Regions from separate parts of the Enterococcus raffinosus genome, predicted to be linked through region 2. Evidence: predicted binding sites of a transcription regulator. Region 2 holds the regulator's gene; the other holds the start of a gene.
What was found. Region 2 encodes CtsR, which represses protease genes until heat stress. Its sites were predicted from a motif close to TTGGTCAAAAAAGGTCAAANA; they were not measured.

Region 1 (8,074 bases), 1.3 Mb from region 2:
CCAATCATTTTATCTTCTTCAATAAATTGGTGGGCTTGATAAAAAACATCTGGAGAAAAACCAGGAATAATCTTCGTTAACGTACTTTTGATCTTTTTCTCATTCATCAGCTGAACAAGTAAAGCTAAAATTGCTCCTTGTGAAGCGATGTTGTAGTCATAATCGGTTTTAGCAAACATATATTCCCAATCAAAACTACCAGATTTATTTTTTAATTTCGTTAAATCTACATCTTTATTTGCTCCTACAATTGATCCGAGATGACCAAAGGGTTCCAGTAAATCACTCATTTCCTCAAAATAGCGATCTGTCGAATGAAGAATTAATATGTATGGCAAGGATGGATGTCCAATCTTTCTTAATTGTTTAGTTAGGTCTTTATGGTGATCAATCACGTGATCAGCTCCCATTTTTTCAGACCATTCTTTACTTTCTTTACGAGAGGCAGTGGTAATCACAGTTAGACCAGCCCATTTTGCTAATTGCGTCGCTAACGAACCAACACCTCCAGCGCCATTGATAATTAAGATTGTGCCATTATTTTGACCTTCCTCAGGTATCAATTCCATTTTTTCAAATAGCATTTCATAAGCAGTGATGAAGGTTAGCGGCAACGCTGCAGCTTCGTCGGTAGAAATGCCGCCTGACAGTTTTGCGACGATTCGGGAGTCAACGACTTGATTTTCGCTGTAGCTGCCAAATCTTTTGGTAGTACCGGCAAATAGCACTCGATCTCCAACCTCAAAATTTTTAACATCGCTACCTAGTTGGGTGACAATGCCAACACTATCAAATCCTAAGACATGGGGTTGAGGAGTTCCTTTGCCACTTTGTCTCAATTTTGTGTCAATAGGATTTATTGAAACAGCTAAGTTTTTTACAACCAGATCAAGCTTATTTAATTTAGGAAGCATTACTTCGTACGTTTCGAAATGGTTCCCTTCTGAAAGCAGAAAACCTTTTTCGAATCCGATTACGCGAGAAATCATCGAATCACTCTCCTTATCCAATTGTGTACCCATTTTTAATAAAAATGAGTTTGATTTTCACGTTGTATAGTCATACAGCTAATCTTATACTTAATGAAGCTCTCATTTAAAAAGATAAAATTAGCTAATTCATAAGTAAGACGGACAAGCTGTTTCCTATTTAGCAATGAAAGAATTGTAGCATTATTTTGATTTTCTTCATAATAATAAACTTTGAATTTAGTGAGTGAATAGTTTGACCTTTACTGACCAAAAGTATATACTATTATTTGTAAACCATTAATAATGTCGGAGGTATGTTTATGAATATCGAAAAAATGACGACAACTTTACAAGAAGCGATTGCTGAAGCTCAGCAGATTGCTGTTACGAGACATCATCAGGAAATTGATATTGCTCATGTATGGAAGATATTTTTGCAGCCTAATCACTTTGGCAGGAATTTTTATACGGATGCGGGTATTGATGTTGAACAATTTGAGCAAGTAGTAGACAAAGTATTGGATGAATACCCAACTATAAGTGGTGGAAACGTCCAGTATGGACAGAACCTTAGTCAAAATTTATTTAATTTATTAAATGAAGCAGATAAACTTAGAGACAAATTTCAAGATGATTTTTTATCAACAGAAATCGTCATATTAGCATTAATGAAATTAAAAAATTACTCCTTGACGAAATATTTGAATGAGCAAGGATTAAATGAAAAGGAAGTACAGAAAAATATTGAAGAGATGCGAGGAGGAGATCGTGTGACTTCACAAAATCAGGAAGAAACTTATAAAGCGTTAGAAAAATATGGAGTTGATTTGGTTCAGCAAGTTAAAAACGGCAAGCAAGACCCTATCATTGGTCGCGATGAAGAAATTCGCGATGTGATTCGTATTCTTTCGCGAAAAACCAAAAATAATCCTGTTTTGATCGGCGAACCTGGTGTAGGAAAAACAGCTATTGTAGAAGGATTAGCGCAGCGTATCGTTCGGAAGGATGTTCCAGAAAATCTTAAGGATAAAACAGTTTTTTCTTTGGACATGGGCTCCTTAATCGCTGGTGCGAAATTTCGTGGTGAATTTGAAGAACGATTAAAGGCCGTTCTAAAAGAAGTAAAAAAATCAGATGGGCGCATTTTACTCTTTATCGATGAAATTCATAATATTGTTGGCGCCGGAAAAACAGAAGGCAGTATGGACGCTGGAAATATTTTAAAACCAATGTTGGCGCGTGGCGAACTACATTTGATTGGTGCGACTACATTAGACGAATATCGTCAATACATGGAAAAGGATAAAGCTTTAGAACGCCGCTTTCAGAAGGTCTTAGTGAAAGAACCCACCGTTGAGGATACGATCAGTATATTGCGCGGTTTAAAAGAACGCTTCGAAATCCATCATGGTGTAAATATTCATGATAATGCATTAGTAGCTGCAGCAACATTGTCAGATCGATATATTACAGATCGTTTCTTACCAGATAAAGCGATTGATTTAGTGGATGAAGCGAGCGCTAGTATTCGTGTTGAAATGAACTCTATGCCGACTGAACTGGACCAAGTGACGCGACGTTTAATGCAACTAGAAATTGAAGAAGCGGCATTAAAAAAAGAAAGCGACGACGCAAGCAAAAAACGACTAGAAAACTTGCAGGAAGAATTGGCTGACCTTCGTGAAGAAACGAATGCGATGAAATTGCAATGGGAGACTGAAAAAGAAGAAGTCAATGTGGTTTCTAATAAACGTGCAGAAATCGATCAGGCAAAACATGAGTTGGAAGATGCAGAAAACAATTATGACTTAGAGCGTGCTGCAGTTCTACGTCATGGCACGATTCCAAATCTAGAAAAAGAATTAGCCGAATTGGAAGCGAAAAATCAGAAAAATGATATCAAAATGGTTCAGGAATCAGTAACAGAAAATGAAATTGCACAAGTAGTTGGACGTTTAACAGGTATTCCTGTTACCAAATTAGTAGAAGGTGAACGTGAAAAATTACTAAGTTTAAATAGTACACTGCACCGTCGTGTGATTGGCCAGGATGAAGCTGTGGATGCTGTGAGTGATGCTGTATTACGTTCACGTGCAGGGTTACAGGATCCAAATCGTCCGTTAGGCTCTTTCTTGTTCCTGGGACCAACAGGAGTCGGTAAAACAGAGCTTGCCAAAGCCTTGGCAGAAAACCTATTCGATTCAGAAGATCATATGGTTCGAATTGATATGAGCGAGTACATGGAAAAACATTCAGTGTCACGGCTCGTTGGAGCACCTCCAGGTTATATAGGTTACGAGGAAGGTGGTCAATTGACAGAAGCCGTTCGTCGAAACCCGTATACAATCATTTTATTAGATGAAATAGAAAAAGCTCATCCTGATGTATTTAATATTTTGCTGCAAGTACTGGATGATGGTCGATTAACAGACTCTAAAGGTCGATTAGTTGATTTTAAGAATACCGTATTGATTATGACCAGCAATATTGGTTCGCAAGTTCTTTTAGATGGCGTAACTGCAGAAGGGGATATTCCTGAAGCAACGAAAGAACAAGTATTAAGTATGCTACGAGGACACTTTAAGCCTGAATTTTTAAATCGAATTGATGATACTATTCTTTTTACACCATTAAGCTTGAATGACGTAAAAGGAATCGTGGAAAAAATCATTCAGCATTTATCTCATCGCTTGGAAGAGCAAGAGATTCAATTAGACATAACTGAGGATGCAAAAAGCTGGATCGCGGAGAAAGCCTATGAACCACAGTACGGGGCTCGGCCGTTGAAACGATTTATTACACGAGAGGTAGAGACGCCTTTGGCTAAAGAAATTATCGCAGGACGCGTGTTGCCGAAAACAAAAGTGTCTATCGAGCTACTTGATGATCAACTAGTCTTTCAGAATCAACCCATGGACATATAAAAAGATTATGTAAACAAAAAAGAAGTGAAGTAGAGATATAATTCGCTACTTCACTTCTTTTATAGAAATGAAAAGCTATAAGAAAAATACAAAAAAATCAAGCATTTCATTGCCGAAAAATAGCAACTTTTTCATTACACATATTACGAAGTAATGACAAATTAGTGAATTTGTAGTGTTTAAATTGTTTGTTAATTGTTAATGCTTTATACTTTTAAAGTAATCAAAAATGAAGAGTTATGCAAAGGTTACTTGGAGGTAAGCAATGAACCAATTTAAAACCCGCATTGAAAAGTACAATTATATAAAAACACAACAAAAAGAGAAACGCTTGAAGATGGCTAAAAGAACGGTGCCTTTATTGGGTACAGCAATGATTCTATCACCAGCTGTTTTGAATACAAACACGATAAAAGCTAGCGCAGCAGAAACCGGTCAAGTTCAAAATCAATCGACATTTATCGAACAATTAGGTGCTTCTGCTATGCAAGTTTCAGCTTCAAATGATCTATATGCATCTATTATGGTCGCTCAAGCATTAGTAGAAACTGGTTTTGGAAGTTCTCAATTATCTGCTGCTCCTTATTACAATTTATTCGGCGTGAAAGAATATAGTGGTGGTCCATCGGTAACTATGAGCACACAGGAATACTTAAATGGTCAATGGGTAACAATGAATGAACCTTTTGCAGTTTATAGTAGCTATGCTGAATCCTTTCAAGCACATGCGAGTCTCTTAGCTAGCTCATACTATGCTGGAGCATGGAAGAGCCACACAAATAGTTATCAAGATGCTGCAGTCTATTTAACTGGTCGTTATGCAACAGATCCAGGATATACTAGTAAATTGATCTCCTTAATTCAGACATATAATTTAACTCGTTTTGATACACCGGGATCAGGCACGGCTGTTCAAGCACAAACTACAAATGTTCAGACAACTGAGCAAACTAGTTCGTCTTCTCAAGCCAGCGGTCAATCGTATACGGTACAATCTGGTGATTCAATTTGGGGAATTGCTGAAAAATTCGGAATCAGCGTTGACCAACTATTAGCAGATAACGGTTGGAGTTCTGATTCAACAATTATGCCTGGAGATACAATCGTCATTTGATTTTAAGAACTTGAAAAATGGAGTAGAATACTCCATTTTTTTTTGGCTTAATTTTTATTATCTATTTTGTTTTATTTAAAAATTGATATAATGAGAGACGAACTACGACTTTAAAATAGATAGTTCATTAAGAAATAGTCTATAGAAAGTTTTTTAGAGTCGAAATTCTCGCATCTTTCTAAAATATTCGATAAGATAACTTACATAAGGTAAGGAATGGAGCGAGGAGAATGACAAAAATTTATAATTCTATTTTGGATACAATTGGTGACACACCCATTGTAAAACTTAGAAACTTGCCATCAGAGGATATGGCACAAGTTTATGTTAAGGTAGAATCCTTTAATCCTGGAGGCAGTGTAAAAGATCGAATTGCCTTAAGAATGATCGAGGATGCAGAAAAAAGCGGTAAATTAAAAGATGGTATGACAATTATCGAGCCAACCTCTGGAAATACAGGCATCGGTTTAGCTATGGTTGGGGCAGCCAAGGGTTATCCAGTTATTTTAGTAATGCCAGAAACAATGAGTATCGAACGAAGAAAGCTAATGCAAGCTTATGGAGCTGAGCTAGTTCTAACACCTGGAGCTGAGGGGATGAAGGGTGCAATCGCAAAAGCGAAGGAACTTGCTGAAGAAAATGATTGGTTTGTTCCTGCGCAATTCGATAATCCGTCAAATCCAAAAGTACATGAAGAAACAACGGCGAAAGAGATTGTAAATGCATTTGAAAAAAATGGATTAGATGCTTTTGTTGCCGGTGTAGGAACCGGTGGTACAATCACTGGTGTTGGAAATGAGCTTAAACGCATGTATACAGATATCAAGATTTATGCGGTAGAGCCCGAAGAATCACCAGTTTTAGAAGGTGGTCAGTCTGGACCACATAAAATCCAAGGAATTGGCGCTGGTTTCGTCCCAAGCATCTTAAACACGGAGATTTACGATCAAGTGTTACCTGTAAGCAGCAGTGAAGCTATGGAAACTGCTAGAGAAATCGCAAAAAAAGAAGGAATTCTTGTAGGAGTATCTTCAGGTGCGGCTTTATTTGCAGCAATAAAGGTAGCTAAAGAGATGAATCCTGATCAGAAAGTATTGGTTTTGTTACCAGACAATGGTGAGAGATACTTGTCTACTGAATTATTTCAATTTAACCAATAACTTTATGAAAAACATTAATTTTTGAATCCAACTAGTATTTCCCCTCAGATAATAGTATCATTTTAATATAGAATACAATTAGGAGGGGCTTATATGGTAAATGAGGCAGTCGATCGAGCGGTCAAAGAATTAAAGGCCGGCGGAGTCCGAATTACGCCACAACGTTATGCCATTTTAGAGTATTTGATCCAGTACCGTAATCATCCAACAGCTGATGAAATTTTTCGTTCACTAGAAAGCCGCTTCCCGAATATGAGCGTGGCTACTGTGTACAACAATTTGAGAAAATTCGTTGAGATCGGTATTGTCCAGGAGATGAATTATGGTGATGCGGCAAGTCGCTTTGATTTTACGAATCAGCAGCACTATCATGCAATCTGTACGGACTGCGGAAAAATCGTTGATTTCTTCTATCCAGGATTAGAAGATGTTGAAATGGCGTCTAGTAAACTGACAGGATATCAAATTAACAAACACCGCTTAGAAGTGTATGGTTTATGTCCAGATTGTCAAAAAAAAGCTGAGGAATAATTCCTCAGCTTTTTTATTTTTATTTAAGATAACAAAATTATTCATTTTAACTAATGAGAAAAATCACATAAAATTATGATAACGTTTGCTTGTTCTTTTCTTAAAAAAACTTTTTGAAGAGAATATAAAATACTAAAATGAAAAGATTCTTATCTGATAATGCTGTTTTATAAGCGTTGTTAGATAATTTTTTTTCGTTTAATGAATAGTAGTTCTAGATAAATGAGATATCAATAACACTTGAAGCTTGATCGTTGCTTCTAAAAAGTATTGTGATATATTAAACTTGTTCAGAAGTTAAAGAACTTCAATAATAATTCTTTAGGAGTGATTTACCATGAAAATCGGTGTAATTAAAGATCCAAAACAAGGTGAGGCACGTGTAGGCATGACACCAGAAAATGTAAAAATTTTAGTAGAAGCAGGAAATGAAGTGCTCGTTGATAATAGTGCTGGTGCGGGTTCAGGCTTTACGAATGAACAATACGTTGAAGCAGGTGGTAAGATTGTAGATACGGATACCGCTTGGACTGCAGAATTGATTGTAAAAGTAAAAGAACCGATGGAAAGTGAATATCACTATTTCAAAAAAGGTCAAATCATTTGGGGATTCTTACACTTAGCTGCAAATAAAGCTTGTGTTGAAAAAATGATGGAAGTCGGTGTGACTGCTTTATCAGGTGAAAATATCTCAATCAATGGTGTTCTAGAATTATTGAAACCAATGAGTGCTATTGCAGGGCGTCGCGCAGTCAATTTAGGGCAATATTATTTAGAAAAACAACACGGCGGCGAAGGAATTTTACTACCAGGAATCGACGGGGTTGAGGCTGGAACTGTTGTCATTTTAGGTGGAGGAAACGCTGCAGAAAATGCTGCAGATATGGCTGTTGGTATTGGTTGCCGCGTTGTCATTCTTGAGGTAAATGAAAATCGTATCAAACAATTACAAGATCGCTATAAAGAACATGATGTAGAAGTGATTGTTTCGAATACAGCAAACTTAGAAGAAAAAATCAAAGAGGCAGATGTTTTTATTTCAACAGTCTTAATTCCAGGCGCGAAACCACCGAAATTAGTGAAAGAATATATGGTTGAATCAATGAAACCAGGCTCAGTAATTGTTGATATTGCAATTGATCAAGGTGGAACTGTTGAAACAATCGACAAACCAACCAATCATGCAGACCCTGTCTTTATTAAACATAATGTTATTCACTATGCTGTACCAAATATGCCAGGGGCAACACCAAGAACAGCGACAATTGCTTTAGCAAAAGGAAACATCTCTTTCCTTAAAGACGTTAGCGTGAAAGGATTAGATGGGGCATTAAAATCTGATGACTCATTATTATCGGGTTTGAGTGTCTACAA
Region 2 (8,074 bases):
GAGGTTTGGCACCTCGATGTCGGCTCGTCGCATCCTGGGGCTGTAGTCGGTCCCAAGGGTTGGGCTGTTCGCCCATTAAAGCGGCACGCGAGCTGGGTTCAGAACGTCGTGAGACAGTTCGGTCCCTATCCGTCGCGGGCGTTGGAAATTTGAGAGGATCTGTCCTTAGTACGAGAGGACCGGGATGGACTTACCGCTGGTGTACCAGTTGTCTCGCCAGAGGCATCGCTGGGTAGCTATGTAGGGAAGGGATAAACGCTGAAAGCATCTAAGTGTGAAGCCCACCTCAAGATGAGATTTCCCATTTCTTTAAGAAAGTAAGATCCCTGAGAGATGATCAGGTAGATAGGTCAGAAGTGGAAGTGCAGTGATGTACGGAGCGGACTGATACTAATCGATCGAGGACTTAACCAAAATAAAATGATTGTCGGTCGTTTAAAAACGTTTCTGATCCAGTTTTGAGTGAACGAAGTTTACTCAAGTAAATAGCAGTGTGGTGGCGATAGCGAGAAGGATACACCTGTTCCCATGTCGAACACAGAAGTTAAGCTTCTTAGCGCCGATTGTAGTGAGGGGTTGCCCCTTGTGAGATTAGGACGTCGCCACGCGAACATGGAGGTTTAGCTCAGCTGGGAGAGCATCTGCCTTACAAGCAGAGGGTCAGCGGTTCGAACCCGTTAACCTCCATATGAGCCGTTAGCTCAGTTGGTAGAGCATCTGACTTTTAATCAGAGGGTCACAGGTTCGAGCCCTGTACGGCTCATAAGAATATGCGGGTGTGGCGGAATTGGCAGACGCACTAGATTTAGGATCTAGCGCCTTACGGCGTGGGGGTTCAAGTCCCTTCACCCGCATTTTATTTTTTTGTAGTTGCCGGCTTAGCTCAGTTGGTAGAGCATCTGATTTGTAATCAGAGGGTCGAGGGTTCAAGTCCTTTAGCCGGCATCATGCGGAAATAGCTCAGTGGTAGAGCACCACCTTGCCAAGGTGGGGGTCGCGGGTTCGAACCCCGTTTTCCGCTTTCCTGAAGACCAGGGAACAACGCCGGGGTGGCGGAACTGGCAGACGCACAGGACTTAAAATCCTGCGGTGAGTGATCACCGTACCGGTTCGATTCCGGTCCTCGGCATAATATAGATATGCGCCCATAGCTCAACTGGATAGAGTGTTTGACTACGGATCAAAAGGTTAGGGGTTCGACTCCTCTTGGGCGCGTAGTTTTTTTGTTTATCGGGAAGTAGCTCAGCTTGGTAGAGTACTTGGTTTGGGACCAAGGTGTCGCAGGTTCGAATCCTGTCTTCCCGATCAAAAAAGAAGGTGAAAACCTTCTTTTTTTTTATCCTTAATTAAAGAAAGGCGTTCTCCTTTATTTCATGCGTTAAATTCGATATAATTATGGTCAGGAATAGTCAATAGGAGGCGATATTATGAGCAGAAATACCTCTGATTTGATCGAGTCTTACTTGAAAGATATTTTGGAAAATAGTGAAATTATCGAAATTCGAAGAGCCGAGATGGCGCAGCTTTTTAATTGCGTACCTTCTCAAATAAATTATGTGATCAATACACGTTTTACTTTTCAACGGGGCTATTTGGTTGAAAGCAAACGAGGTGGGGGCGGCTATATTCGAATAAGCAAAGTTAAGATTTCTGATCAGCACTACTTTTTGGAACAGTTAATGGATTCTTTTGGAAATGAAATTTCGGAAGCGAATGCGTTTGGGATTATTCAAAAATTATTTGAAGAAGAAATTATTACTGAAAATGAAGGCAACTTGATGTTAAGTGCAGTATCGAAGAATGTTCTTGGTATCAGTCAAATTGAAAATAGACTACGGGCGAGAATTCTGCATGGATTTTTGGAACGTTTAAGTTATGAGAAAAAGGAGTGAGGGATATGGATCAGCTGTATACAGAACGCGCAAAAGCTGTGTTGGCGATTGCACAACAGGAAGCAAAATATTTTAAACACCGCTCGGTTGGTTCGGAGCATTTATTACTAGCGTTAGTCATCGAACAACAAGGAATTGCGGGCAAGACATTACGTCAAATGAATTCGAGTGAGAATGACATTCGTGAAGAAATTGAGCATATGACAGGTTACGGCTCAGTTAAGTCATATCCTGAAGGAGGATATCTTCCTTATTCTCCGAGAGCAAAACAGATTTTGATTTTTGCGGATGATGAGGCGAAGCGTTTCAATGCAAAATTGGTAGGTACAGAACATATTCTATTAGGTCTATTACGTGATGATGAAATTTTGGCTTCTCACATCCTAGTTAATCTCGGTTTGAGTCTACCTAAGATGCGACAACTTTTATTGAAGAAAATGGGTGTCAATGAAGCTCAAAATACAAATCAAGGAACTGGAACACGCAGGAAAGCCTCTGCTAAGCCTGTTCAAAGTAATTCCCAAGGCACCCCTACTTTAGATGGTTTGGCGCGGGATTTAACAAAACTGGCGCGGGAAAAACGATTAGATCCAGTAGTGGGTAGAGACAGCGAAGTCCGTCGAGTCGTACAAATTTTGAGTCGTCGAACTAAGAACAATCCTGTATTAGTTGGAGAACCTGGTGTTGGTAAAACGGCAATTGTAGAAGGCTTGGCGCAGCGGATTATTTCTGGTGATGTTCCTGAGGATATGCGTGGAAAGCGTTTGATGATGCTAGACATGGGGGCCCTTGTTGCGGGAACAAAATACCGTGGAGAATTTGAAGATCGGTTGAAGAAAGTAATTGATGAAATTTACCATGATGGTCAGATTATCTTGTTTATTGATGAGTTGCATACATTGATTGGTGCGGGTGGTGCTGAAGGTGCGATTGACGCTTCTAATATTTTGAAGCCTGCATTGGCACGTGGTGAACTGCAAACGATTGGTGCGACGACATTGGATGAATATCAGAAATACATTGAAAAGGATTCTGCTTTAGAGCGGCGGTTTGCTCGGGTACAGGTAGAAGAGCCAACACCTGAAGAAGCTGAAGAGATTTTGAAGGGATTACGTCCTCGATATGAGGAGCATCATGGCGTAGAAATTACGGATGAAGCATTGCATGCAGCGGTTTCTTTATCGGTGAGATATATTAATTCACGTCAATTACCAGATAAAGCGATTGACTTAATGGATGAATCTTCTGCGAAAGTCCGCTTAGATTCAACGGATGAAGTTTCTGAACTTACTGAGTTAGAAGAAGAAGTTCAAGAGTTAGTGACTGAAAAAGAAAAGGCGATTCAAAACCAAGACTTCGAGTCGGCAGCGCGTTTGCGTTTACGAGAAAAGCAGTTAGCGGAAGTTTTGGAACAAGCGAAAATTAAAGCAGCAAAACAAGAAAACGGCTATCTTGATCAAGTCACGGATGAAGATGTTGCCGCTGTGGTTTCTCAATGGACTGGGGTTCCTTTACAGCAGTTAGAGAAAAAAGAGAGCCAACGTTTATTGGATTTAGAAAATGTCTTGCATAAAAGAGTGGTCGGGCAAGAGGATGCGGTCAAAGCCATTTCCCGCGCGATTCGTCGGGCCCGAAGCGGCTTGAAAGATCCAAATCGTCCAATTGGCTCATTCATGTTCCTAGGACCAACAGGGGTTGGGAAAACAGAGTTGGCGAAGGCGTTAGCCGAGGCGATGTTTGGTAGTGAAGAAGCTTTAATTCGTGTAGACATGTCTGAATATATGGAAAAATATAGTACGAGTCGTTTGATCGGTTCACCGCCAGGATATGTTGGTTATGAAGAAGGTGGACAGCTAACAGAAAAAATTCGTCAAAAACCTTATTCAGTTATTTTGTTAGATGAGGTTGAAAAGGCTCATCCAGATGTCTTCAATATTTTATTACAAGTTTTAGATGATGGTCATTTAACAGATTCGAAAGGTCGGAAGGTTGATTTCCGCAATACGATCTTGATCATGACTTCAAATATTGGTGCGACTGAAATCCGTGAGGAAAAAAATGTTGGTTTCAACGTGAAGGATATTACGAAAGATCATCAAGCGATGGAAAAACGAATTTTAGAAGAACTGAAAAAGGCTTTCCGTCCAGAGTTCTTAAATAGAATTGATGAAACCGTAGTCTTCAAAACCTTAGATCAAGAACAAATTCATGAGATTGTGAAGATTATGAGTCGTTCCATTTTGGATCGCATGAAAGAACATGAGATTCAAGTGAAGATTACACCAGCGGCTTATGATGTTATCGGAAAAGTAGGATTCGATCCTGAATACGGTGCACGGCCAATTCGCAGAGCTTTACAGAAAGAAATTGAAGATCGCTTGGCTGAGGCGTTATTGTCAGGACAAATTCAATTAGGTGATGCGGTAACGATTGGTGCAAGCAAGGGGAAAATCACCTTGACTGTAAAAAATGTTAAAGAAGAAAAAATTCCAGAAAAAGTTTAGTTAATCAGAGGAGGACACTTAGGTGTGTTCCTCTTTTTTTCTGTCGTCAGTTGGAAACTTTTGGAAGCTGTGATAGTATGAGAAAGTCTAAAAGGAGGACCTACCATGATTGAGTTAATTGCGACGGCAGAGTCAATGGCGCAAGCCGAAGAATTACTTGCTGCTGGCGTGGATACATTATACATAGGGGAAGAGGCGTATGGGTTGCGATTGCCGTATTCTTTTTCTCGTGATGAACAAAAAGCATTAATTGAGCAGGCGCATGCTCAGGGAAAAAAAGTAAACATCGCGGTAAATGGGATCATGCATCCTGACAAGATGAAACAGATTCCAGAATATTTAGCATTTTTAGCAGAGGTACAACCAGATCATGTTGTTGTAGGTGATACGGGTGTGATTTACTTATTGCAGGAGTATGATCTGCCTTATATTTATGATGCACAAACATTGGTGACCAATGCCAGACAAATCAATTTTTGGCAGAAAAAGGGTGCGGTCGGTGCGGTTTTGGCTCGGGAAGTGCCGTTTAAAGAAATGCAGCATTTGAGTCAGCATGTGGAGGTTCCGGTAGAAGTCTTGGTGTACGGTGCTACTTGCATCCATCAATCGAAACGACCATTATTGGATAATTACTTCAATTACACAAATCAGAAAGAAGAAGTTTCAAAAGAGCGTGGATTGTTTATTTCAGAGCCGAAAAAAGCAGAGACGCATTATTCAATCTATGAAGATCAACATGGCACACATATTTTTGCTGACAATGATCTGAATTTAATTCAAGAATTGGCTGACTTGGCTCAAACAGGCTATCAAACTTGGAAGCTTGACGGATTATTTACCCCGGGATCAGATTTTGTCGCGATCGCGAAAATTTTTGCCGATGCAAAAACAGCAATTGAAGCAGGAACTTGGGATGAAGCCGCTATGAGCCAAGCGCAGCAAGAAATCCAAAAATATCATCCTGTTGGTCGAGGAATGGATACTGGTTTTTACCATTTAGACCCAACAGCGATTAAATAGGAGTAAGAGCAACATGACAGAGAGAAAACTGAAACGGCCAGAGGTTTTAGCCCCAGCCGGGACATTGGAAAAATTAAAAACCGCGATTCATTATGGCGCGGATGCTGTATATATTGGCGGGGATGCGTATGGATTGCGTTCTCGTGCGGGGAATTTTTCATTTGAAGAGATGGAAGAAGGCGTCGCTTTTGCTGATAAATACGGCGCAAAGGTTTATGTAGCTGCGAACATGGTGACGCATGAAGGAAATGAAGAAGGGGCAGGAGAGTTTTTCAAAAAATTAAGAGATATCGGTATTTCAGCAGTCATTGTTTCTGATCCGGCATTGATTGAAATTTGTGCAACAGAAGCGCCTGGGCTAGAAATTCATTTGTCTACTCAAGCGTCCGCAACCAATGCAGAGACGTTAAAATTTTGGCAAAATGAAGGCTTGGAACGAGTGGTCTTAGCTCGTGAAGTTTCAATGGAGGAATTAGCAGAAATTCGCCGAAATACAGATATTCAAATCGAAGCCTTTATTCATGGCGCGATGTGTATTTCCTATTCAGGACGCTGTACTCTGTCGAATCATATGTCGATGCGAGATGCTAATCGTGGCGGCTGCTCGCAATCTTGCCGTTGGAAATATGAACTATTCGATATGCCTTTTGCTCAAGAACATCGTTCATTGACGGAAAACGGAGATGTAACCGAAGAGTTTTCTATGAGTGCCGTAGATATGTCAATGATCGAACACATTCCTGATTTGATTGAAAACGGTGTTGACAGCTTGAAAATTGAAGGAAGAATGAAATCTATTCACTATGTTTCGACGGTTGCCAATGTATATAAAGCAGCGGTGGATAGCTATATTTCTGATCCAGAAAATTATGTCTGCAAGCAAGAATGGATCGATGAGCTGTGGAAAGTGGCGCAACGAGAACTATCGACAGGCTTTTATTATCATGTGCCAACAGAAAATGAACAGCTATTTGGACCAAGACGGAAGATCCCTGTCTATAAATTTATCGGTGAAGTGTTAAGCTATGACGAAGCCAGTGGAATCGCGACTGTTCGCCAACGAAATCATTTTAGAGTGGGCGATGAGATTGAGTTTTATGGTCCGAACTTCCATCATTTTGAACAAACAGTGACTGAAATGAAGAATGATGAAGGTGAACAGATTGATCGTGCGCCAAATCCAATGATGATCATCACGATGCCTGTAGCTCAACCGGTTAAACCTGGGGATATGATACGCAAGAAAAAAGACTGAGGCTTCCTCAGTTTTTTTCTTACGTCAAATTTTTGTTTCAAAACAAAAAGCAATTATTTTTTGACAGAATGTATTAAAATGAATCTATTGAGTACTGCTACTCATCACTAAAAGTGTTTTATTCGAAGGATTAGACAAGAAATAACTTTCATTAGTAAGAATTAGGAGGCAGATGAATGAAGGAATATGATTACATAGTAGTCGGTGGCGGTAGCGGCGGGATTGCTTCTGCCAATCGTGCAGGTATGTACGGGGCAAAGGTTTTGTTGATTGAAGGAAATAAAATCGGCGGCACGTGTGTCAATGTTGGATGTGTACCGAAAAAAGTAATGTGGCAGGCTAGCAGCATGCTGGAAATGATCGAGCGGGACGCGCCTAGCTATGGTGTCCAAGCGGATGTCGAAAAGTTTGATTTTAAAGAATTAGTGGCACGTCGCGAAAAATACATCGATTTTTTACATGGTGCTTATTATCGTGGGCTTGACAGTAATCATGTTGAGCGGATCGAAGGCTATGCGACATTTAAATCCGATCATGTTATCACGGTTAATGGTGAAGACTATACGGCGCCGAATATTTTGATCGCAACAGGCGGCCGACCAAGCCAGATGAAGATTCCTGGCGGCGAATTAGCGATTGATTCCAATGGCTTCTTTGAATTGACGGAGCAGCCAAAAGAAGTAGTTGTCCTAGGTGCTGGTTATATTGCAGCTGAATTGAGCGGTGTATTGCAAGGAATGGGTACGCAGGTACATTGGGCCTTCCGTCACAGTCGTCCATTACGGACCTTTGACAAAATGTTGGCAGATAACTTAGTTGAGATTTATCGTGACAATAAAATGAAGCTTTACGATCATCATGTAGCAAAAGAAATCAAACAAAATGCAGATGGAACCTATACGGTTTATTTTGAGAACGGCAATACGTTAACAGGAGACAAAGTGCTGTTCGCCGGAGGACGTTTACCAAATACGAATAAGCTAGGCTTAGAAAATACCTCGGTGACTTTAAATGAAAAAGGCTTTGTGATTGTTGATAAATATCAAAATACAACCAGCGAAGGGGTTTATGCAGTTGGCGATGTCATCGGCAAAATTGATTTGACGCCAGTAGCTATTGCAGCTGGACGGCGTTTATCTGAACGGGTGTTTAATGGCAAATCAGAAGAATATTTAGATTATGAAAATGTTCCAACCGTGATCTTCACACATCCAACGATTGCAACGATTGGATTAACGGAAGAAGAAGCGCTTGAACGACATGGAAAAGATCAAATCAAAGTCTATCACTCACGCTTTACGCCCATGTACTTTGCCTTAAGTGATTATCGACAAAAATGTGATATGAAGCTGATCTGTCTCGGGGATGAAGAGAAGATTATCGGGTTGCATGCTATTGGTGTC

Region 1: the regulator CtsR is predicted to act here: its motif matches at 1,222-1,242, upstream of clpB (ATP-dependent chaperone ClpB).

The regions. Positions count from the first base shown of each region.
Region 1 is NZ_CP072888.1:1,683,196-1,691,269, reverse strand. Features, by position in the region: gene J9537_RS08280 (zinc-binding alcohol dehydrogenase family protein) at 1-989, opposite strand, end outside; gene clpB (ATP-dependent chaperone ClpB) at 1,292-3,895, shown strand; gene J9537_RS08270 (glucosaminidase domain-containing protein) at 4,161-5,009, shown strand; gene cysK (cysteine synthase A) at 5,240-6,169, shown strand; gene J9537_RS08260 (Fur family transcriptional regulator) at 6,263-6,700, shown strand; gene ald (alanine dehydrogenase) at 7,038-8,074, shown strand, end outside.
Region 2 is NZ_CP072888.1:2,987,412-2,995,485, reverse strand. Features, by position in the region: rRNA gene J9537_RS14625 (23S ribosomal RNA) at 1-414, shown strand, start outside; rRNA gene rrf (5S ribosomal RNA) at 493-608, shown strand; tRNA gene J9537_RS14615 (tRNA-Val) at 615-687, shown strand; tRNA gene J9537_RS14610 (tRNA-Lys) at 691-763, shown strand; tRNA gene J9537_RS14605 (tRNA-Leu) at 773-854, shown strand; tRNA gene J9537_RS14600 (tRNA-Thr) at 873-945, shown strand; tRNA gene J9537_RS14595 (tRNA-Gly) at 950-1,021, shown strand; tRNA gene J9537_RS14590 (tRNA-Leu) at 1,044-1,129, shown strand; tRNA gene J9537_RS14585 (tRNA-Arg) at 1,142-1,215, shown strand; tRNA gene J9537_RS14580 (tRNA-Pro) at 1,232-1,305, shown strand; gene J9537_RS14575 (CtsR family transcriptional regulator) at 1,425-1,892, shown strand; gene J9537_RS14570 (ATP-dependent Clp protease ATP-binding subunit) at 1,898-4,396, shown strand; gene J9537_RS14565 (peptidase U32 family protein) at 4,502-5,416, shown strand; gene J9537_RS14560 (peptidase U32 family protein) at 5,430-6,671, shown strand; gene gor (glutathione-disulfide reductase) at 6,848-8,074, shown strand, end outside.